Regions from separate parts of the Acidiphilium acidophilum genome, predicted to be linked through region 1. Evidence: predicted binding sites of a transcription regulator. Region 1 holds the regulator's gene; the other holds the start of a gene.
What was found. Region 1 encodes LexA, which represses DNA repair genes until DNA is damaged. Its sites were predicted from a motif close to TGTTCTANNTANGTTC; they were not measured.
Positions count from the first base shown of each region.

Region 2: the regulator LexA is predicted to act here: its motif matches at 3,949-3,964, upstream of SIL87_RS05700 (S24 family peptidase).

Region 1 is NZ_JAWXYB010000018.1:3,088,993-3,097,021, reverse strand. Features, by position in the region: gene SIL87_RS17375 (Hint domain-containing protein) at 1-734, opposite strand, end outside; gene SIL87_RS17370 (peptidoglycan D,D-transpeptidase FtsI family protein) at 918-2,885, opposite strand; gene SIL87_RS17365 (hypothetical protein) at 3,013-3,516, shown strand; gene SIL87_RS17360 (hypothetical protein) at 3,677-3,973, shown strand; gene SIL87_RS17355 (CBS domain-containing protein) at 4,056-4,487, opposite strand; gene pdxY (pyridoxal kinase) at 4,630-5,466, opposite strand; gene lexA (transcriptional repressor LexA) at 5,672-6,370, shown strand; gene SIL87_RS17340 (TerB family tellurite resistance protein) at 6,425-7,198, shown strand; gene SIL87_RS17335 (N-acetylmuramoyl-L-alanine amidase) at 7,195-7,866, shown strand; gene SIL87_RS17330 (EAL domain-containing protein) at 7,969-8,029, opposite strand, start outside.
Region 2 is NZ_JAWXYB010000018.1:644,645-652,673, forward strand. Features, by position in the region: gene dprA (DNA-processing protein DprA) at 1-369, opposite strand, end outside; gene plsY (glycerol-3-phosphate 1-O-acyltransferase PlsY) at 366-944, opposite strand; gene SIL87_RS05690 (dihydroorotase) at 941-2,215, opposite strand; gene SIL87_RS05695 (aspartate carbamoyltransferase catalytic subunit) at 2,208-3,143, opposite strand; gene SIL87_RS05700 (S24 family peptidase) at 3,198-3,854, opposite strand; gene SIL87_RS05705 (hypothetical protein) at 3,979-4,401, shown strand; gene SIL87_RS05710 (hypothetical protein) at 4,442-4,672, shown strand; gene SIL87_RS05715 (carbon-nitrogen hydrolase family protein) at 4,741-5,541, shown strand; gene SIL87_RS05720 (flavin monoamine oxidase family protein) at 5,538-7,190, shown strand; gene SIL87_RS05725 (aldo/keto reductase) at 7,263-8,029, shown strand, end outside.

The sequences.
Region 1 (8,029 bases):
ACCGGTTGGGCGGTGCCGTCCGCCGTGAGGACGAGATCGCCGATTGCGAGGGATTCGACGTTGGTTTCACCTGACGGCGTCGCGATGCGGGTGCCGGAATGGTAGCAGGCGACGGTGATGTCGGTCCCGCCGAACCCGTCCGAGGTGATGCTGAACAGGCTGGAGGTGAAGGTGCCGGTGGCGAGGGTGATGTCCGCGAGGTCGACATTGGTGGCGGTTTCGAGGCTGAGCATGCCGCCGGCGGTGCCGGGATTTTGGGTCCACACCGCGCTGGTGGCGCCGGAAATGCCTTGCAGGTCGATCGTGTCGGTCGGGGCGAAATTGGAGATCTGGCTGAGGATGGCGGGGGTGAGGGAACTGCCGAAGACGAGATCGTTGCCGGGGCCGGCGAAATTGAGCGGGGGGCCGAAATTGTCGTTGATGAGGTTGTTGCCGAGGATGAGGGTGCCGTCGCCGGGCTCGGTGGAGGCACCGGGGGCGTAGCCGAGGTCAAGGAACGGGATGACGGTATTGAGCGTGGTGGGGTTGAAGAGTTCGGTGGCACCGCCGCTGACTTCATCGGTGAAGAGGAAGCCCTGTTCGGTGATGGTGAGGATGGTGGTGTCGAGCGAGCCGGTGGTGAAAAGGATGCCGCTGGCGCCTTGCACCACGACATCGTAGGTGCCGGAGGCGGTGATCTGCGTGTATGAGCCGACGGTTGGGTTGTTGCCGACGGTGACGGTGGTGCTGCTCATACCGGGAATCCTGGGGTCAGAAATAAACTTATGGTTGTATCCTATCTCTGAAACTCGCCAAGTCAAATCAAATCTATGGCCCTGCCACCACTCTGAATTGTGGCAATCACCCAACCAACAGCACAGTGCTGAGACCAAAAAGTTTTTTGCTTCTTTTTTCCAAAAAAGAAGCGCTTGCGTTTGCTACCCTTGCCCGGCCCCCGAAGCGACCGTCTGCATCGGCGCGCGGAGGTGGACCGGTCCGCGATCGTTGGTGCGCTGGCCGGGGATGGCGAGTTGGACGCGGTGCAGGGCGGCCGCGGCGGCCTCGGTATCCGGGTGTTTCGGCGGGGTTCGGTTGGCGAGGATATAGGCGTAGCGGTTGGCGCCGGGCGGGAACGGGTTTCCGGGGCCGAGGGCGGGTTGGCCGGGGGGGATTGCGGGTTTGAGCGGGATGCCGAACCGGGCGTTGATCGCTTTCAGGGCGGGTCCCTCGACCGGGGGGATGCCGAGCATCGGGCCGATGCGGGCGATGATGCGCCCGACTGCGGGGGCGGCGACGTAGCCGCCGGTGGTGAAGCCGTAGGAGAAATGCTGCATTTTTTTGGTCGGCTTGGGGTGGATGACCAGGACGTAGACGACGTAGCGGGGGTCGGTTGCCGGGAACATCGCCATGAAGGAGGAGTTGTTGAGGTGGTTGCGGTAGCTGCCGTTACGCCCGACGACCTGGGAGGTGCCGGTTTTGCCGCCGACGAGGTAGCCGGGGACGCGAGCGTAGACCCCGGTTCCCGAGAGGACGACGCCGCGCATGAGGCGGCGCATGGTGACCGAGACGCTGTGGCGCATGACGCGGATGCCGGTGCGCGGCGGGGCACCCCTGGTGCGGGCGAGCAAAGTGGGTTTGTAGAGGATGCCGCCGTTGACGTCCGCCACCACGGCGTTGACCAGGATGATCGGGGCCATGGCGATGCCGTTGCCGAAGCTCACGGTCATGGTGGTGAGGAGTTTCCAGGTGTCTTTCGGGTGCCAGATCGGGGGTTGGACGCCGGGCATCTGGATCGGGGAGGGTCTGAAGAAGCCCATTTTGCGCAGCCAGGCGCGCTGGATTTTCGAGCCCATGATGGTGGCGATGCGCGACGCGCCGATATTGGACGAGAAGGCGAGGATGGCGGGCATGGCGAGCCAGTAATGGACCGGTTCGTAGTCGGTGACTGAAAAACCGTCGACGAAGAGGGGGTGGGTGGTGTTGAAGCGGTCCCAGTAATCGACGAGGCGGGATTGCAGGGCGGCGGGCATGGTCATGAGTTTCATGACGCTGCCGGGTTCGTAGTCGCCGGAGATGCAGCGGTCGAACAAGGCGTGGGTTGGGGCGTCGTGCAGGTCGTTAGCGTTGTAGTCGGGCAGGCTGACCATGGCGACGACGCGGCCGGACATGTTTTCGACGATGCCGCAGGCGCCGCGGGCTTTGTAGTCGGCCATGGCGCGGGCGACTTCGCGGTGGACGATGGCTTCGACGCGGAGGTCGATCGAGAGGTGAAGGGGCTGGGTGGGGTGGGCGATCAGGCGGCGGTCGAAATAATCCTCGATGCCGGCGATGCCGCGCTGGTCCGGCGTGACGCCGCCGAGGACGTGGGCGGCGAGGTTGCCTTCGGGGTAGTGGCGCATCCAGACGTGCTGGAAGTAGAGGCCGGGGATGCCGAGGCGGTTGACCGCGAGTTCCTGCGCGGCGGTGAGATCGCGGTCGAGATAGACGAAGCCGTAATGGCTGAGGCCGAGGCGGTGGGCGATTTCGGCCTGGTTCAGCATGGGAAGTGCGGTTTCGAGGCGGGCGGCGTCGCGTTTCGGGGTGGTGATTTCTTTCGGGTCGGCGAAGAGGGCGGCACCGGGGAGGGATACGGCGAGGATGCGGCCGTTGCGGTCGAGGATGGGCGCGCGGTCGGGCGCGGAGAGCATGGTGCGGAAATCGGGGCGCTGGGCGGCGAGGACGGCGGCGCTCGGCTTGATCGGGGCGATGATCGTGGCGTCGATCAGTTTGAGCGCGAGGAGGGCGTAGATGAGGATGAAGGCCGCCATGCCGAAGCGGGCGCGCCCTTTGAACCGGCTGAACCAGCGCGGGGCGATCGGCGGCGGCGGGCTGAGGGCGGCGCGGTCCTGGTTGCGGTTGAGCGACATTGTGGGGAATTAACACAATCTCTTCACGCTTTTGTATAAGGGGCTGAAAAACTTTATGTTACCACGGAAGACGATTATAGGTCGGTTCGGGGTTGGACCGAAATTGGATCAGCGGAAGGGGACGAGGATGTCGCGATTGAAGCCTGGGCTGGCGGGGTCGGTGCTGTTGCTGGCGGCGAGTGCCGTGCTGCTGGCCGGATGCGGGACCGAGGCGCCGCACCGGATGGGCACCGGGACGGCGGGCGGCGCCGCGACCGGGGCGGCGTTCGGGCTGATCGGCGGGCCGATCGGGGTTGTGGTGGGCGCGGCGGTGGGCGGCGGGATCGGGGCGCTGACCGCTTCGACGACGACGCCGAAACAGATCAATCTCGATAATGTCGGCAAGGTCGGGCCGGCGCCGGGCGGGAGTTACGGGGCGGCACCGCAGGCGGCTCCGGCGCAGGGCTATTCCGGCCCGGGGTTGCGCCAGCAGATCAATTCGTATCAGGCGCAGCCGACCACGGCGTATCCCCAATCGGGTGGGCAATCGTATGGACAATCGTATGGGCAGCCGCAATCGCTGAGTCCGGCGGGCGGGTATGGCGGGCAAGGTGTCGAGTCGCAGCCGCTGCCGCCGCCGACGGTGAGGTAGCTGCGGGTTCGGATGAGCAACGGCATAAACTTCGTTCATTCGGGGTGGGGTGCGGGGTCGCGCGGTTGATACGATGGAGGGTCGTGACCACCATATCGGTCCGTCAACGGTTCCTGACGTCGAGGCGGCGACAGGTTGGCTCTCCAAAATTCCGGAAAGGATGAACGATATGACCTTCAAGAAAACCCTTATTGCCGCGCCGCTGGCGCTCGGCATGGCGCTGGCGCTGGCCGGGTGTGGGACCAGCCAGCCGGAACGCGCCCAGGGCGGCGCGGCGGGTGGTGCGGCGGCGGGTGCCGCGGTCGGGGCGGTCGGCGGGCCGATCGGCGCGCTGGCGGGTGCCGGGATCGGGGCGGTCGGCGGCGCGGTTGCGGGTTCGCAGACCACGCCGAAGCAGATCAATCTCGGGGCACCGCCGAAGGTGAAGATGCCGGGGACCGATACCACCACGCAGTAAAGCCGGATTCCACGCGATATGGAACGCCCGCCGGTGTGATGCCGGCGGGCGTTTTTTATTGCGGTGTCGGGCGGGATACGGGTTAGGCGATGCCGCCGGTGACGTAGCTGCGCAGGCTGCGGACTTCGTGGGCCTGCTGGTCCATCAGGCCGGCCACGACGTCCCCGATGCTGACCACGCCGATGAGCTTGCCGCCGTCCACGATGGGGAGATGGCGGAAATGGCCGTCGGTCATCAGGGTTTCGGCCTCGAAAATGGTGGTGGACGGGGTTGCGGTGGTCGGCGCGCGGGTCATGAGCTGGCTGGTGACCATGTCGAGCGTGGCGGGACCGTTGGCGGCGAGGCTGCGGACCACGTCGCGTTCCGAAAGGATGCCGAGGAGATCCTGGTTGGCGGACTGAACGACCACCGCGCCGATGCGCTTTTCGGCGAGGACCAGCACGACTTCGCGGATTTTCGAGTCCGGCGGGACGGCGATCACGGAGACGGGTTTGCGTTTCAGCAGAGATGCCATTGTTGTCATCATCATCCTCCCAAGGATTGATGCCCGGAAACCCGGGCGGGCGCCGGCGAATTTCCACCGGAAGATATAGACTTATGAATATATGCCGGATGAGCGATCTGAATCAACAAAATTTCATCGCATGGCGCCGTTGTCATGTTTCCGTTGCGGTGGCGGCGGCGAAAGCGGCGGTCCAGAGGTGTTGGGCGGGGACGATGGCGAGTTCGTCGTGACCGCCAGACGCGGTGGCGGCGAGGAGGGCGGCACTGGCGGCGGCGGCGGCGGCGAGGGCGCGCCGGGCGTTGCGGTGGGGCAGATAAGCGGCGAGGAACAGGGCGGAGAAGGCATCGCCCGCGCCGGAAAAGGGGCGCGGCAGGGCTTCGACGGTGTGATGGTACGGGTTTCCGGCTTCGAGCATCAGGATGTCGAGGGTGCCGGGGGTGGTGTCGGTGCCGGTGAAGCCGGTGAGGATGACGAGGCCGGGGCCGAGTTGCGCCATGGCGCGGAAGGCGTGGGCGCGGTCCGGCACGGGCAGGCCGGTGAGGATTTCGAGTTCGAACGGGTTGGGGGTGGCGATGTCGGCGCGCGGCAGGAGGTGGGTGCGGGTGGCGTCGACCAGGGCATGGGGGACGTAGATCCGGCCGGAATCGCCCAGGACCGGATCGCAGAAGTAGAGCGCGCCGGGATGGGACGCGCGGGCGCGGGCGATGGCATCGGTGACTACCGGGACGGCGGCTTCGGCGCCGAGATAGCCGGAGACCACGGCCTCGCAGCGGGCGAAGGCACCGCGCGCGGCGAGGCCGGTGACGAGGGCGGCGAGGCGGGCCTGTTTCACCGGGCCGCCTTCGCTGCCGCCGTGGCCGGGATGGTGCGAGAGGATGACCGATGGCAGGGGCCAGACTTCGAGGCCAAGGCGGGCGTAGATGAAGGCGGCAGCGGTATTGCCGACGCTGCCGTTGAGAACCTGGGACTGGATCGAGAGGATGGCCATGGCGGCACTTGGCGGACCGGGCGGGGGCGTGGCAAGGGTAACCGATCGAGAACAGAAGGTGATTATTTTGCCGCGAGGCTCTTGACGCGACGCGGGTTCGATTCATAGAACATCATGTTAGCGCTTTGTTCCCGGTGGGGATGACGCGATGGTCCGGGCCGCAGGGGCGGTTCGGGTCGGTTCGGGGTTTTCGGACGAGGGAATGATGCTGACGCGCAAGCAATATGAGCTGCTGGTGTTCATCGACCAGCATCTGCGGCGGACCGGCTGTTCGCCGAGTTTCGAGGAGATGAAGGACGGGCTCGATCTGAAATCGAAATCGGGCATTCATCGATTGATCGGGGCGCTGGAGGAGCGCGGGTTTCTGCGCCGGCACAAGCACCGGGCGCGGGCGCTGGAGGTGATCAGGCTGCCGGCGGACAGCGTGCCGGCGGAGCGGGGCGATGCCAAATTCGCGCCGAATGTGATCCGGGGCGATTTTTCGCAGCGGTTCCAGGGCGCGCGGGCGGCGGCGGAGGTGGCGGCGGTGAGCCTGCCGCTCTACGGGCGGATTGCCGCGGGCCAGCCGATCGAGGCGCTGCGGGAGCATCAGGCCGAGATCGAGGTGCCGATCGCCTTTATCGGGCAGGGCGATCACTACGCGCTGGAAGTGGTGGGGGATTCGATGATCGAGGCGGGGATTCTCGATGGCGATACCGCGATCATCCGCAAAGGCGAGACCGCCGAGACCGGGCAGATCGTCGTGGCACTGATCGACGACAACGAGGTAACGCTGAAGCGGTTGCGGCGGCGGGGCAATTCGACGGCGCTGGAACCGGCCAATGTGCGCCACGAGACGCGGATTTTCCCTGCCGAGCGGGTGAAGGTGCAGGGGCGGCTGGTGGCGCTGATGCGGCGATATTGATACCGGTGCAGATCGCCCTTTGACCTTACGGGCCAGCCACCCGATATGGGGGGAATGGCAGTATGGGGTAAGGTGATCGGCGGCGTGGCCGGGTTTGCGTTCGGCGGGCCGGTGGGCGCGATTGCGGGGGCGGCGCTTGGCCACGCGGCGGATACCGGCGATCTCGGATCGTTCGGGGCGCGGCTGGGGCGGGCCTTGCCGCTCGATTCCGCGCGGCTGGCGGCCATGATCGGGCGGCGGGAGCAGGTGTTCGCGATTGCGGCGACGGTGCTGGCCGCGAAGCTTGCCAAATGCGACGGGCCGGTCAATCGCGCCGAGATCGATGCGTTCAAGCGGCAGTTCCGGATCGAGGACGCGGCGGTGCCGATGATCGGGCGGTTGTTCGATCAGGCGCGCAACGATTCGGCGGGGTTCGAGCCCTATGCAAGGCAGCTCGGCGAGAGTTTCGCGGATAACCGGCTTGCGCTCGAACAGGTGCTGGGGGCGTTATACGCGATTGCGCGGGCGGATGAGCCGATCAACGGGCGTGAGGCGGATATGCTCACCCGGATCGGCGTGGCGTTCGGGCTCGATGCGGCGGCGCGGGCGCGGGCGGAGAATCCCTCCTCCTACGCGCTATCCGAAGGCGATCCGTATGTCGTGCTCGGGATCGGGCGCGATGCGAGCAGCGAGGCGATCCGGGCGCATTGGAAACAGCTGATGCGGGAAAATCACCCCGATCAGCTCGCGGCGCGCGGGGTCCCGCCGGAATTCGCCGCACGGGCGACCGACCGGGTGGCGCGGATCAATGCCGCCTGGGACGATATCAAGCGCGAGCGGGGTTTGTGAGGTCGCCCAATCACGACGACCGGCCCGATGGGGCGGTGATCGATCATCTGGTGCTGCATTATACCGGGATGCGCAGCGGGGCCGATGCGATCGCGCGGTTGTGCGACCCGGCTGCGCGGGTTTCATCGCATTACGTGGTCGAGACCGATGGGACATTGATCGCGCTGGTGGATGAGGAGCGGCGGGCCTGGCATGCCGGGGTGAGCTATTGGCGCGGGGTGCGGGGGTTGAACGATCGCTCGATCGGGATCGAAATCGTCAATCCCGGCCACGAATTCGGCTATGTGCCATTTCCCGATGTGCAGATCGAAGCCGTGATCCGGCTGTGCCGGGGCCTACTCGAACGCCACCCGATTCCGGCGCGGAACATAGTGGCACATTCCGACATCGCGCCCGACCGGAAGCAGGACCCCGGCGAATTGTTTCCCTGGGCACACCTCGCGGCGCACGGCATCGGGTTCTGGGCCGATGACATCGGCCCACACGGCGATACCGCGACGGAACTCGCCGCGATCGGCTACGATATGGACCTGAAACACGACCTGGTGGTGGCGGCGTTTCAGCGCCGGTTCCGCCCGGCGCGCGTGGACGGACAGGTCGATGCGGAGACGGCCGGGGTTGTGGCGGCGGTGGCGCGGATGGTCAGTTATATAAAGCTTCCTGTCTGATGACCGTTTCAATCCAGGTGCGTTGGATAACGCCACCGCACCACCCTATCCCGCTTCAGAGCAACGGACCCTCAGGCCGGTATCACGGAAAACGCACAGATGTCATCGTGCTGTAAACAGTATCCGGTTAGGTAGCGGATGAAAATCATTGATCTCTTTGGTG
Region 2 (8,029 bases), 2.4 Mb from region 1:
GCGGCAGCCATTGACCGAGGCATTGCGCGCCCCGACCACCGCGACGATGGGTTTGTGCAGAATGGCGACATCGCCGAGCACCGCGATCATCGGCGGCGCATCCGGCAGCAGCGCCAGCAGCTTCGGATAATCCGGCTCGCCCAAAAACAGCAACGTCGCGCCAAGCGTATCGAACCGGTCGATCTCGCGCCGGACATCCCCGGCGTTCGGCACGAACGGCGCCTTCGCCCGCCCGCCGGCCCGCGCCAGCGCCGGGATCGCGGCCAGCGCCTCTTCCGGCGTGTCGAACCGCGCCCGCAGGCGCCGGTAGGTTTGCGGCCCGACCCCCTCGGTGCGGATCAGCCGCAGCAGGGCGACCCGGTCGATCACGCCCCGAGCTTGATCCGCGGTTCGGTCCCGGCACGCAGCCGCGCGATATTGGCGCGATGCTTGTAAACCACCAACGCCGCGATCACGACCGCCCCGAGCGCCACCGGCCCATCGCCCAGTATCAGCGCCACGACCGGCGCAGTGGCAAACGCGGTCAATGCCGCGAGCGAGGAATATTTCCGCCACACCGCCATGCCGAGCCAGACCGCGCAGGCGATCAGACCGACCACGAAGGCCTGCGCCAGCAACACACCGAGTCCGACCGCAACCCCCTTGCCGCCCTTGAAGCGCAGCCACACCGGATACAGATGGCCGATCACCGCGAACAACCCGGCGATCACCACCAGCCAGCGCCCTTCATTGTGCATCAGCAACACCGCGACCACGCCCTTCAGCGCGTCGAGCACCAGCGTGAGCGCCGCCAGCCCTTTCCGCCCGGTCCGCAGCACATTGGTCGCCCCGATATTGCCCGAGCCGATCTTGCGCACATCGCCGAGCCCGGCGGCGCGGGTCAGGATCAGCCCGAACGGCACCGCCCCCAGCAGATAACCCGCCAATGCCGCCAGAACGATCATCCGAACACCCTCACACCGGCTTTCCAGGTCCCGACCACCACGCCCTCGACCGCCCGCCCGTCGAACGGCGTGTTCTGCGCCTTGCCCGGCAGCCGGCCCGCCTCGATCCGCCAGGAGCGGTCCGGCGCGAACAGGCACAGATCGGCAGGCCTTCCCTTCGCGATCCGCCCCGCCCCCAGCCCGAACCGCCGCGCCGGACGATCGGTCAGCAGCGACAGCGCCGTATTCAGCCCCAACGCACCGGACTGCACCTGCGCCAGCGTGATCGCGAGCAAGGTCGCGAGCCCCGCACCGCCCGGCGCCGCCTCGGCAAACGGCAGGCGCTTGTCATCGGCATCGCGCGGCTGATGATCCGAAGCGACGGCATCGATCGTGCCATCCGCCAGCGCCGCCACCACCGCCAGCCGGTCGTCCTCGGTCCGCAACGGCGGCGACAGCTTGGCGTAGCTCCGGAAATCGCCGATCGCGGTTTCGTTCAGATCGAAATAGGGCGGCGCGGTATCGCAACTCACCGCCAGCCCGCGCGATTTCGCCGCCCGGATCAGCGCCAGCGCCGCCCCGGTCGAGACATGCGCGAAATGCACCGCCCCGCCGGTCAATTCCACCAGCATGATATCGCGCGCCACCATCATCGCTTCGGCGCATACCGGTATCCCCGGCAACCCCATCAGCGTCGCCCGCGCCCCCGAGGTCGCCGCCCCGCCGGCGGCCAGGCTCGGCTCCTCGGGATGCTGCACGATCATCGCCCCGAACCCGCGCGCATACGACAGTGCCCGCCGCATCAACCCGGCTGACCCGATCGCCCGCGCCCCGTCGGAAAACGCGATCGCCCCCGCCGCCCGCAGCAGCCCGTATTCCGCGATGCTCTCGCCCCTGCACCCGCGCGTCGCCGCCCCATAGGGCGCGATGGTGATCCGCCCGGTCGCCTCGCCCGCACCCGCGAGTGCCCGCACCAGCGCCGGATCGTCGGTCGGCGGCGCGTTGTCCGGCAGCACCGCGATCGTGGTGATCCCGCCCGCGCTCGCCGCCAGCGCCGCCGAGCCGATCGTCTCGCGATACTCGAACCCCGGTTCGCCGAGCGAGGCGCGCACATCCACCAACCCCGGACACAGCACGCAATCCGCACCCTCCACGATCGCCGCACCCTCGGGCCGCCCGAGCCCCGCCCCGAAATCCGCGATCGTCCCGCCGCGCAGCAGGCAATCGCCCACCGCATCGTGCCCGGAGGCCGGATCGATGATCCGCGCGCCGATGATCAGCGTGTCACGCATTGCGCAGCGCCGTCCGCGCCAGCACATCGAGCACCGCCATCCGCACCGCCACCCCCATCTCGACCTGTTCGCGGATTACCGAGCGCGTGACGTCATCGGCCACCTGGCTGTCGATTTCGACACCCCGGTTCATCGGCCCCGGATGCATCACCAGCGCGTCCGGCTTCGCGAATGCCAGCTTCGCGGCATCCAGCCCGTAGAAGCTGAAAAACTCCCGCGCGCTCGGGATCATTCCGCCGCTCATCCGCTCGGTCTGCAACCGCAGCGCCATAACAATATCGGCGTCGCGCAACCCCTCGCGCATATCGTGAAACACGCTCACCCCGAACTGCTCGATCCCCGACGGGATCAGCGTCGGCGGCCCGACCACCCGCACCCTGCTGCCCATCGCGGTCAGCAGCAATATGTTCGAGCGCGCCACCCGCGAATGCGCGATATCGCCGCAGATCGCGATGGTCAGGCCTTCCAGCGTTCCCTTGTGGCGGCGGATCGTCAGCGCATCGAGCAGCGCCTGGGTCGGGTGCTCGTGCATGCCATCCCCGGCATTGATCACCGCGGCATCCACCTTCTGCGCCAGCAATGCCGGCGCGCCCGAGGCCTTGTGGCGCACCACCAGCAGATCGCAATTCATCGCATTCAGCGTCGCCGCCGTATCGAGCAGGGTCTCGCCCTTGGAGACCGACGAGGTCGAGACCGACATGTTGATCACATCCGCGCCCAGCCGCTTGCCCGCAAGTTCGAAACTGGTGCGGGTCCGGGTCGAATCCTCGAAGAACAGATTGATCAGCGTCCGCCCCCGCAGCACGTCCCGCCGGGTCTTGCCGGAGCGGTTGAGCAGCGCATAGCTTTCCGCCAGATCGAGCAACGCCGAGATATCGCGCGGGTGCAGAGTCTCGATCCCCAGAAGATGGCGCATCGGCAATCGCATGGCGCCTGCATACCGAAACGCCGGTCCGGCGCAATCCCCCGCCGCGTCGCGCCTCTACTGCGTCGCCCACACGATCCGGTGGATCGCGACGATCTGCTCGGGGGCGAAACTCCGCATCGGGTGCTCGGGGTTGAAACTGCTCAACTCGATCCGCTTGACGCTGCGCCGCGTCAGCACCTTGGCCATCACCTCGCCCTCCGCCGTGCGCGCCACCACCCGGTCACCGGTCCGCACCGGGGCGGCGGGCGACACAACAATGATGTCCCCCTCGCGATACACCGGCTCCATCGATTCGCCATGGATCGTCAGGCCGAACGCGTGCGGATCGTCGGCCAAAGCCGCCTCGGTGCGCGGCAACGCGACATGATCCCAGCCACCCCCGGTCGGATAGCCGCCATCGTCGAAAAACCCGTCCTGCCCCGCCTGCGCCAGCCCGATCACCGGCACCCGCCGCGCTCCCGCGCGCGGCGGCGACAAAGCCCGCGCCCCCTGCACCAGCCCGGCGAAGGCATCGATCCCCGCCCCGGTCGCGATCAGCACCTTGGCGATGCTCTCGGTCGACGGCCAGCGCAGCTTGCCCTCGTTGGTCCGGCGTTTCGAGGGGTTGAAACTGGTCGGGTCGAGTCCCGCCCGCTTGGCCAGACCCGAGGTGGACAACCCCCGTTCCGCCGCCAGTGTATCGATCGCCCGCCAGATATCTTCGTGTCGCATCCGCTTGTTCTTAACGGATTCTGCCATCTTGGGAAGTATTTTTTAGGAACAAACTCCGTTTTTCGCTTGCGTAGCCCACAACCTCCGGTTAACTTGTTCTTGTTATGTTCACACGGAGTTCCCCATGCCCTTCGATATCGGCGCCGCCCGTTCAGCGGAATTACCGAACGAAATCAAACCATTCACCTCGGCGGAGCGCGCCTGGCTCTGGACCGCCGCCTGTCTCGCCGCACGACGCGCCGGAAAACCCTCGCCGCTCGAAGCTGCCGCACCCTGCCGGCCCGAAACCATCCTCGTCTGCCTCCAGCGCCTTTATCGCGCGGGCCGGATCGATGTGGTCCACGCCGAGGTTCTGCGCCGCTGGGGCGATCGCGGCCGCCCGCCACCCCGGCCCCGCCGCGCCGACCGCAGCGACTGGCACCAGTGGCAGCAGGCGATGTTCGTGCTCGATTACACGCTCCGCCGGCAGGGCATCGTCGCCGGCTTCGACCTCGGGCCTGACCCGGCACCCGAAAAAATTTTCCCCACGCTAGGACTAAGTTCTTAGAAACGAGCGAAATTCCACCCGCAATCCCAAGGAGACCTACATGGCATTCAACCTGCGCAACCTTTCCGTCCTCGCCTACGCGAACGGCTTCACCCTCTGGCATTATCGCGCCGGCGAGGAACAACTGGCCGCGCTCGATGGCGAGACCTATTTCGCCGAAGCCGGCGACCTGATCGCCCCCGGCGACATCATCATGGCCTCGGGCAGCCACGGTGCGCGCATGGGTGCCGTCAGCCGGCGCGGCGCGCATCTCGTCCTCAACGCGATGTGACGCTGCCGAACCGATCCGTGGCCGGCGGGGGCGTTGCCTCCGCCCCGGCCTGCTCCTATGCCTTGCCCATGACCCTGACCATCGCGATCAGCCAGACGGCGGGATGTTTCGCCGATCCCGCAGCGGCGCTGGACCTGCTCGATGCCACCGCGCGCCGGGCCCGCGCCGCGCAGGCGGACCTGCTCGTCCTGCCCGAATTGTTCTGCACCGGCTACAATCTCGGCGCCGCCCGCGCCCGCAGCCTCGCGATGACGCCGGACGATGAAACGTTCGATCGCCTCCGCGCCATCGCCCGCGCCCACGGCACCGCGATCTGCCTCGGCTTTCCCGAACGCGCGGATGAACACATCGCCAACAGTGCCGCCCTGATCGATGCCACCGGCGACATCCTCCTGATCTACCGGAAAATTCATCTGTTCGGCGCGCTCGACCGCGCCATGTTCAGCCTCCGGGGCGATCGCTTCTCGGTCGTTTCCTGGCGCGGCCTGAAGCTCGGTCTCGCGATCTGCTACGACATCGAATTCCCCGAAACCGCCCGCGCCCTCGCCATCGCCGGGGCCGACCTCGTTCTGGTCCCGACCGCGCTGATGCCGCCCTACGATATCGTGGCCGATCACCTGATCCCGACCCGCGCCTATGAAAATCAGGTGTTCATCGCCTACGCCAACCATTGCGGCAGCGAGGACGGGCTCGCCTATATCGGCAAATCCTCGATCTGCGGGCCGGATGGCGCGGTGCTCGCCAAGGCTGCCGACGGTCCCGCGCTGATCACGGCCACGATCGATCCCGCGCATCAGGCCGAAATCCGTGCCCGCGATCCGCTCCTGGCCGATCGCCGCGCGCCTCTCTACCGGAGCCTCGCGACATGATCGCGCCGGTCACCATGTTCGGCCCCGATTTCCCCTTCGCCTATGATGAGTTCCTGTCCCACCGGGCCGGTCTCGGTCAGCTTCCCGCCGCCGCGCACGGCACCGAAATCGCGATCATCGGTGCGGGAATCGCCGGCATCGTCGCGGGCCACGAGCTGATGAAGCTCGGTCTCAAGCCGGTCCTGTATGAAAGCGACCGGATCGGCGGTCGCCTGCGCTCCGAACCGTTCAAGGACGGGGCAGGGGCCTATGCCGAACTCGGCGCGATGCGGTTTCCACCCTCCTCCCGCGCCCTGTTCCACTATTTCGACAAGGTCGGTATCGAAACCGTCGGTTTCCCCAACCCCCTGGCGCCGGACACGCCATCCACCGTGATCGAGCTTGCCGGGATCCGGCACTACGCCCGCACCAAGGACGATCTTCCCAAACTCTTCACCGAAGTCGAACGCGCCTGGGCCGAAGCACTGGAGGAAGGTGCCCATTACACCGAACTCACCACCGCGATCCGCCATCGCGACACCGCGACCATCCGCCGCCTCTGGCATCATCTGGTCGAAAACCTCGACGAGGAGAGTTTCTCCGGCTTCATCGCCAAATCCCGCTCCTTCCGCGAGCTCGGCTTTCGCGCCCGCGAAGTGTTCGGTCAGGTCGGTTTCGGCACCGGCGGCTGGGATACCGACTTCCCCAATTCGATCCTCGAAATTCTCCGCGTCGTCGCAACCGGTGCGGATGACGAGCACCGGCTCGTGGTCGGCGGCGTCGAACAACTGCCCCGCCGCCTCTGGTCGCTCGCGCCCGAAACCATGTCCCATTGGCCCCGGGGCACCTCGCTCGCCTCGCTGCACAACCACGTGCCGAAACCCGGCGTCGCGAAAATCGCGCCCGGCACCGCGCGAAAATTCGCGATCACCGACCGTTACGGCACCACCGCCGAATACGACGCCGTCATCGTCACCTGTCAGGTCTGGCTGCTCTCCGCCCGGATCGACTGCGCCGAATCCCTGTTCCATCACGATCTCTGGATGGCGATGGAACGCACCCATTACATGCAATCCTCGAAAACATTCGTCATGGTCGATCGCCCGTTCTGGCGCGATATCGACCCCGCGAGCGGCGAGCACGCGCTGAGCATGACCCTGTCGGACCGCCTCACCCGCGGCACCTACCTGCTCGACAACGGGGCCGACAAACCCGGGGTGATCTGCCTATCCTACACCTGGAGCGACGATGCGCTGAAATGGCTTGCTCTGCCGCTCGACGACCGGGTCCGCCTGATGCTGCACAGCCTGCGCCAGATCTACCCCACGCTCGATATCGCCCGGCATATCATCGGCGCGCCGATCACGGTCTCATGGGAATCCGATCCCAATTTCATGGGCGCGTTCAAGGCCAACCTGCCCGGGCACTACCGCTACCAGCGCCGCCTGTTCAGCCATTTCATCCAGTCGGACCTGCCGGAGGCGCATCGCGGCATCTTCCTTGCGGGCGATGACATCTCCTGGACCGCCGGCTGGGCCGAAGGGGCGGTCACCACCGCGCTCAACGCCGTCGCCGGCATCATCCGCCATTTCGGCGGCACCGCCCCTTCCGAAAACCCCGACCCGATCGACCGCTGGCCCGATCTGGCGCCGATCCGTCTGGTCGAATAGCCGGAATGACCCCGGCTTGCCGTGACCCGCGTGCCTGACCATGTTGCGCACACAACAATCGGGGTACCCAGCATGAACCACAAGCAACTCGGCAATTCCGGCCTGTCCCTGCCGCCGATCATGTTCGGCGGCAACGTGTTTGGCTGGACCGCCGACGAACCCACCTCGTTCCGTCTGCTCGATCACATGATCGCTGCCGGCCTCACCGCGATCGATACCGCCGACATGTATTCCTCCTGGGTCCCCGGCCATCAGGGCGGTGAATCCGAAACCGTGATCGGCAACTATCTCGCCCAGCGCGGCGGGCGCGACAAACTCATCATCGCCACCAAGGTCGGCATGATGACCGGCGCGGACGGTAAAAAACTCTCGAAACCGACCATCGAAGCCGCCGTCGTCGCCTCGCTGAAACGCCTGCGGACCGACGTGATCGACCTCTACCAGGCCCATGCCGACGAGGCCGAAACCCCGCTCGAAGAGACCCTCACCGCCTTCGCCGGCCTGATCGAACAGGGCAAGGTCCGCGCCATCGGGGCCTCGAACTACACCGCACCCCGCCTCAGGGACGCCCTCGCAACCAGCGCGCGCCTCGGCCTGCCGCGCTACGAATCGCTCCAGCCGCACTATAATCTGCTCGAACGCCCGGCCTACGAAGCCGAGCTCGAACCGCTCTGCGTTGCGGAAAATCTCGGCGTGATCAACTACTTCGCTCTCGCCGCCGGGTTTCTCACCGGCAAGTACCGCAACGAGGCCGATTTCGCCGCCAGCCCGCGCGGCGAGGGGGTCAAAAAATACCTCGACCCGAAAGGAAGGCGGGTTCTCGCCGCCCTCGACGACAT